2 regions of the Streptomyces sp. NPDC029296 genome follow, and region 1 is predicted to be linked to the other one. Evidence: riboswitches for the same ligand, from Rfam matches in the RefSeq annotation. Region 1 holds a riboswitch; the other holds the start of a gene.

Region 1 (3,387 bases):
GGTGCCCAGCGGCGGCAGGCCGAGCCGCGTGCGCAGGGCCGGCACGGTACCGGAGAAGACATGCTCCACGGCCAGACCCACCCCCTGTCCGGCGAGCCGGTTCACCGTCCCGCCCCAGGCGCCCCCGCCGAGCACCGGCGGGGCGAACTCCCGTGTGGCCGCGAGGGGTTGCAGATACACGCCCAGGCTGGGCAGCCGCAGCCCCTCGGCGAGCGTGTGCCCGAGCGGTGCCACCGAGGCGGACAGCAGCAGCACCTCGCTGTCCCGCGCCGCGTCGAGCAGGTCCTCGGTCATCCGTCCCACCAGACGCCGGGCCAGCTCCACCACCCGCAGCAACTTTCCGGGCCCGCCGGCGCTGCGGTGCAGGCCCCGGCCGCGCGGTGACTCCAGTTCCGCCCGCGGATCCACCGGCAGCGCGTGGAACCGCACCCCCGACCCCGCCACCAGCGGCTCGAAGCGGCCGTGGGTGACCAGCGTGACCTCGTGCCCGGCCAGCGCCAGCCGGTGCCCGAGCCCGGTGTAGGGGGCCGCGTCGCCCCGGGACCCCGCCGTCATGATCGCAACGCGCACGACGGCCAGTATGACCGCTCCCGCCGCTCCGGCACCCGTGCGCCCGCGTGATTGTCCGGTACGCGTTCCCGCACCGGCTTCGGGGCGACCGTCCGTCCGCGTCGGCGGGCGGCCGACGACGCCGTCCGCGTCACGGCCGCCGGCGGGGCGCGGGCCGGAACGTGACAGGCCACCGGACGCGGGCCCGGCGACCGGCACCCGGCCCCGGGCGGCCCGGGACCGGCTGCGGGGACGGCGGCGAGGGAACTCGGCGGGCGCCGCTGCCCGACGCGCGCCCCGGTACCGCCCCCGGCCCGGGGACCCTCGGTGCCCCGGCCGTCCGCCGGCCCCGGCTCCTCACCCGGGCCGTCACCGAGTACGGCGCCGGACGCGTGCCGCCGCCCCTACGCCCCGAGCTGCCGGGCGGCGGCCGTCACCGTCTGCTCCAGGAGCGTGGCGATCGTCATCGGGCCGACGCCGCCCGGCACCGGCGTGATCAGCGAGGCCCGCTCCACGGCCGAGTCGAAGTCGACGTCGCCCACGTTCCCCGGGTTGTAGCCCGCGTCGATCACGACCGCGCCCGGCTTGACGTCCTGCCCGCGGATCAGCCGCGGCCGGCCCACCGCGGCCACGACGATGTCGGCCTCGCGGACCGCCGCCGACAGGTCCCGGGTGCGCGAGTGGCAGTACGTCACGGTCGCGTCCCGCGCCAGCAGCAGCATGCCCACCGGCTTGCCGAGGATCGCGCTGCGGCCCACCACCACGGCCCGCTTCCCGGCCGGGTCGACGCCGTACTCGTCCAGCAGCCGCACGATGCCGCCCGGCGTGCAGGAGACGAAGCCCGGCAGCCCGAAGCTCATCGTGGCGAACGAGGCGAACGTGACACCGTCCACGTCCTTCTCCGGCGCGATCGCCTCGAACGCGGCCCGCTCGTCGACGTGGTCGCCCACCGGATGCTGGAGCAGGATGCCGTGCACGTCCGGGTCGGCCGACAACTCCCGGAGCGTGCCGACGAGTCCGTCCGTCGTGGTGGTGGCCGGCAGCGCGATGTGCCGGGAGGTGATGCCGGCCTCGCGGCAGCGGTTCTGCTTCATGCGGACGTAGGTCACGGACGCCGGGTCCTCGCCGACCAGCACGGTCGCGAGACACGGCGCGGTGCCGGTGCGCGCGGTGAGGCCGGCGGCCCGGTGCGCGGTCTCCCGCACGATGCGGCGGGCGAGCGCGGTGCCGTCCATCAGACGGGCGGCCTGGGTCTGGGTCATGCTGCACACTCCTGGGCTGGTCGACTCTTCTCGCCCAGGCGCGCGGCTGCCTCCACGGGCCGCTCCCCGGTGGTACTCCACCTCAGCGCCAGTCACGGCCCGCGTACAGCGTAACCGAGCGTGTGTACGCCCCTTGGACCACCCTTCCTCCGGTGCCGGGCCCGGTCGTCTAGTCGTCCCAGGCCTGGACGACGAGCTGGTCGGCGATCCTGCCGTCCCGCAGCGTGAGCATCGACTCGGCCAGGACCCGGGTGCCGTCCGCGTACTCGCAGGACTCGGTGTAGGCGGCGTGGTCACCCTGGATGACGCACCGCTCCAGCCGGTGCGTCATGTCGCGGTGGTAGACGTCGTCCAGCAGCTCGGCGATCTGCGTCCGGCCGCGCAGCACCGTGGGACGACTGGGCTGGTGGTCGCGGTCCACGATGCGGATCCGCGCGTCGTCCGCGTAGAGCGACAGAAGCGTGTTGCCGGTGTCGCCCTCGATGCCCCGGCGCAGTGTCTCGGTGTCGAAGGCGGAGCCTGTCGTGCCGGCCATGGTGACCTCCTTCGGGCGCCCGCGGCCCGGCATCGAGCGGGCCGCACGGGTCCCCCTCACGAGACTCCTCCGTCCCGGCGGCCCCGGCAAGCGCGGCCGGTACGCTCCACCTCACGGGTGAGCCGGCCCCGCGGCCCGTGTCCGGCCCGGGCCCCGGGCCGTTGCCGAGGGCATGATCTCCACACGACGTATCGCCGCCGTCGTCGGTCTGGCCGCCGGCCGCGCCGCGGCCCAGGCGGACGCGGCGAACACCGGCGTGCCCGTCATCGGAAAGCTCGGCGCCCTGTCCGCGCTGGACTCGCTCACGGCCGGTGGCATCCCGGCCCCGCACCGGGACCGGGTGGCGAAGGTCAGCGACCAGGTGCAGGAGCTGAAGCACCTGCGCGACTGAACCAGCTGCACCAGCTGGAGCAGGTCATCGCTCCCGCGGCGCCCGTGCTCGGGCCGGTGAACGCCGTCCCCGTCCGCCTCCGCCGACCTCCCGGCCCGCGTCGCGGCCGACGGCGGCCGGCGGGATCCGCGATCATGTGCGTGATCCGTCCCGCTACCGTTCGGTCGCGTCGTAGGGTCGTCGGCGAAGGCATTCGATGAAGGGACAGGCCATGGCGCAGGAAGTACGCGGCGTGATCGCACCGGGCAAGGACGAGCCCGTGCGGATCGAGACGATCGTGGTGCCGGACCCGGGGCCCGGTGAGGCCGTCGTACGCGTCCAGGCCTGCGGTGTCTGCCACACCGATCTGCACTACAAGCAGGGCGGCATCTCCGACGACTTCCCCTTCCTGCTCGGCCACGAGGCCGCCGGCGTCGTGGAGTCGGTCGGCGAGGGCGTCACCGACGTCGCCCCCGGGGACTTCGTCATCCTCAACTGGCGCGCGGTGTGCGGGCAGTGCCGGGCCTGCCTGCGCGGCCGGCCCTGGTACTGCTTCGACACCCACAACGCCCGGCAGAAGATGACCCTCGCCGCGACCGGCCAGGAACTGTCGCCGGCGCTCGGCATCGGCGCCTTCGCCGAGAAGACCCTCGTCGCGGCCGGCCAGTGCA
Region 2 (3,387 bases), on a different contig from region 1:
GTCCAGGCCGCCGAGGACGCCTGGAACACTCGCGACCCCCACCGGGTGGCCCTCGCCTACACCGAGGACTGCGTCTGGCGGAACCGGGACCACTTCCTCACCGGCCGGGAGGAGATCGTCGCCTTCCTGACCGGGAAATGGCGCCGCGAGCTGGACTACGCGCTGCGCAAGAGCCTGTGGAGCTTCCACGACGACCGCATCGCCGTCCGCTTCCAGTACGAGTGCCGCGACAGCGACGGCCAGTGGTGGCGCTCCTACGGCAACGAACTGTGGGAGTTCGACGAGCACGGCCTGATGCGCCGCCGTGAGGCCAGTATCAACGACGTGGCCATCGGGGAATCCGACCGCCGCATCCTCGGGCCCCGGCCCGCCGCCGAGCATGGCATCGACCTCCCCCTGCGCTGATCACGCCCCGGACAGCACCGCCCGCAGCTGCTCCACCCCCCACTCCAGGTCCTCCTCGCCGATCACCAGCGGAGGCGCGAGACGGACCGTCGACCCGTGGGTCTCCTTGACCAGGACCCCACGGGCCAGCAGCCGCTCGGCGATCCGGCGCCCGGTGCCCACCGTGGGGGAGACGTCCACCCCGGCCCACAGCCCCCGCCCCCGCACCGCCGTCACGCGGCCCGTGCCCGGCAGCTCGCCCAGCAGCCGGTGCAGCCGCTCGCCCAGCCGGGCCGCCCGCTCCTGGTACTCCCCGGTCCGCAGCAACGCGATCACCTCCAGCGCCACCGCGCAGGCCAGCGGATTCCCGCCGAACGTCGACCCGTGCTCGCCCGGCCGGAACACCCCGAGCACCGCCGCGCTCGACACCACCGCCGACACCGGCACGATCCCGCCGCCCAGCGCCTTGCCCAGCACATACGCGTCCGGCACGACCCCCTCGTGCTCGCACGCGAAGGTCCGCCCGGTCCGGCCCAGCCCGGACTGGACCTCGTCGGCGACGAAGAGGACGTTCCGCTCCCGGGTCAGCTCCCGCACCCCCGCCAGATAGCCGGCCGGCGGCACGATCACCCCCGCCTCGCCCTGCACCGGCTCCAGCAGCACCGCCACCGTGTTCTCCGTCAGCGCCGCCCGCATCGCGGTCAGATCCCCGTACGGCACGATCTCGAACCCCGGGGTGTACGGCCCGAAGTCCGCCCGCGCCTCGGAGTCCGTGGAGAAGCTGATGATGGTCGTCGTACGGCCGTGGAAGTTGCCGCCCGCCACGACGACCTTCGCCATCTCCGCGGGCACCCCCTTCACCCGGTACCCCCACTTCCGGGCCGCCTTGACCGCGCTCTCCACCGCCTCGGCGCCCGTGTTCACCGGCAGCACCATCTCCATCCCGCACAGCTCGGCCAGCCGGGCGCAGAACGCCCCGAACCGGTCGTGGTGGAAGGCGCGGGAGGTCAGCGTCAGCCGCTCCAGCTGCCGCCGGGCCGCCTCGACCAGCCGCGGATGGCCGTGCCCGAAGTTGAGCGCCGAGTAACCGGCCAGCAGGTCCAGGTACCGCCGCCCCGCCACGTCCGTCACCCACGCCCCCTCACCCGTGGCGAGCACCACCGGCAGCGGATCGTAGGTGGGCGCGCAGTGCGCGTCGGCGAGGGCGATGAGGTCTTCTTCGGCAGTGGTCACGGACTCTCCCGGATCGGTCCGGATACGACGATGACCTCCTTCTTAACCCCGCTCGCATGGTGGACGCGGGATCTTCCCCGCCCGGCGCGCCCGGTAGGCTGAGAGCCGGGCCGTGACTGGCGCGCTGGGATGGGACGGACCATCAGGGAGCGGCCCGAGCGGTAAGAGTGCCGTGCGCCTGGGCCGAACGTGAACGCTGTACGCACATCGTCCGGAGGTCCCCGATGCCCGAGAACGCCGCCCCCCTCTCCACCGAGTCCACCGCCTTCCGCGCCGCCCTCGACGTCGTCCGCGCCGTGGAGCCGCGCGTCGCCGACGCCATCGGCCAGGAGGTCGCCGACCAGCGCGGAATGCTCAAACTGATCGCCTCGGAGAACTACGCCTCCCCGGCGACCCTGCTCGCGATGGGCAACTGGTTCAGCGACAAGTACGCCGAGGGCACCATCGGCCGCCGCTTCTACGCCGGCTGCCGCAACGTCGACACCGTCGAGGCCCTCGCCGCCGAACACGCCCGCGAACTCTTCGGCGCCCGCCACGCCTACGTCCAGCCGCACTCCGGCATCGACGCCAACCTCGTCGCCTTCTGGGCCGTCCTCGCCGACCGCGTCGAGGTCCCCTTCCTGGAGAAGGCCGGCGCCCGCCAGGTCAACGACCTCACCGACGCCGACTGGGCCGAGCTGCGCCAGGCCTTCGGCAACCAGCGCATGCTCGGCATGTCCCTGGACGCCGGCGGCCACCTCACCCACGGCTTCCGCCCGAACATCTCCGGCAAGATGTTCGACCAGCGCTCCTACGGCACCGACCCCGCCACCGGCCTGATCGACTACGACGCGCTGCGCGCCCAGGCCCGCGAGTTCAAGCCGCTGATCATCGTCGCGGGCTACTCCGCGTACCCCCGTCTGGTGAACTTCCGGATCATGCGCGAGATCGCCGACGAGGTCGGCGCCACCCTCATGGTCGACATGGCCCACTTCGCCGGCCTGGTCGCCGGCAAGGTCCTCACCGGCGACTTCGACCCGGTCCCGCACGCCCAGATCGTCACCACCACCACCCACAAGTCCCTGCGCGGCCCGCGCGGCGGCATGGTGCTGTGCGACGACTCCCTCAAGGACCAGGTGGACCGCGGCTGCCCGATGGTCCTCGGCGGCCCGCTCCCGCACGTCATGGCCGCCAAGGCCGTCGCCCTCGCCGAGGCCCGGCAGCCCGCCTTCCAGGACTACGCCCAGCGCATCGTCGACAACTCCCGCGCTCTCGCCGAGGGCCTGATGCGCCGGGGCGCCACCCTCGTCACCGGCGGCACGGACAACCACCTCAACCTGATCGACGTCGCCACGTCCTACGGCCTCACCGGCCGCCAGGCCGAGGCGGCCCTGCTCGACTCGGGCATCGTCACCAACCGCAACGCCATCCCGGCCGACCCGAACGGCGCCTGGTACACCTCCGGCATCCGCGTCGGCACCCCCGCGCTGACCACCCGCGGCCTCGGCACGGCGGAGATGGACGAGGTGGCGGCCCTCATCGACCGCGTCCTGACCACCACCGAGGCGGGCACCACCAAGTCCGGCGCCCCCTCCAAGGCGAGCCACGTCCTGGACGAGAAGGTCGCCCAGGAGATCGCCGGGCGCGCCACGGACCTGGTCGCGGGCTTCCCCCTCTACCCGGAAGTCGACCTCGGCTGAATCACCCCGCGAGGGCGCGGGGCCGCATGCGGCACGCGGCTCCGCCGCCCGGGCGCGACCGGCCCCCACCGGCCCCCGGTTCCCCACCCGC

What was found. A riboswitch is a leader RNA that binds a small molecule or an ion and turns the genes downstream of it on or off. The one in region 1 is predicted to bind ZMP and ZTP.
Region 2: it holds a riboswitch for ZMP and ZTP, as region 1 does, so the genes downstream of both, ACZ4W9_RS34660 (glycine hydroxymethyltransferase) here and ACZ4W9_RS18915 (bifunctional 5,10-methylenetetrahydrofolate dehydrogenase/5,10-methenyltetrahydrofolate cyclohydrolase) in region 1, are expected to answer to the same signal.

The regions. Positions count from the first base shown of each region.
Region 1 covers NZ_JBVHXT010000020.1:14,510-17,896, forward strand. Annotated here, with positions in the region: gene ACZ4W9_RS18910 (glycosyltransferase) at 1-555, opposite strand, end outside; gene ACZ4W9_RS18915 (bifunctional 5,10-methylenetetrahydrofolate dehydrogenase/5,10-methenyltetrahydrofolate cyclohydrolase) at 954-1,811, opposite strand; ZMP/ZTP riboswitch at 1,837-1,917, opposite strand; gene ACZ4W9_RS18920 (nuclear transport factor 2 family protein) at 1,981-2,346, opposite strand; gene ACZ4W9_RS18925 (hypothetical protein) at 2,519-2,737, shown strand; gene ACZ4W9_RS18930 (S-(hydroxymethyl)mycothiol dehydrogenase) at 2,949-3,387, shown strand, end outside.
Region 2 covers NZ_JBVHXT010000052.1:30,404-33,790, reverse strand. Annotated here, with positions in the region: gene ACZ4W9_RS34670 (nuclear transport factor 2 family protein) at 1-405, shown strand, start outside; gene rocD (ornithine--oxo-acid transaminase) at 406-1,617, opposite strand; ZMP/ZTP riboswitch at 1,720-1,808, shown strand; gene ACZ4W9_RS34660 (glycine hydroxymethyltransferase) at 1,842-3,296, shown strand.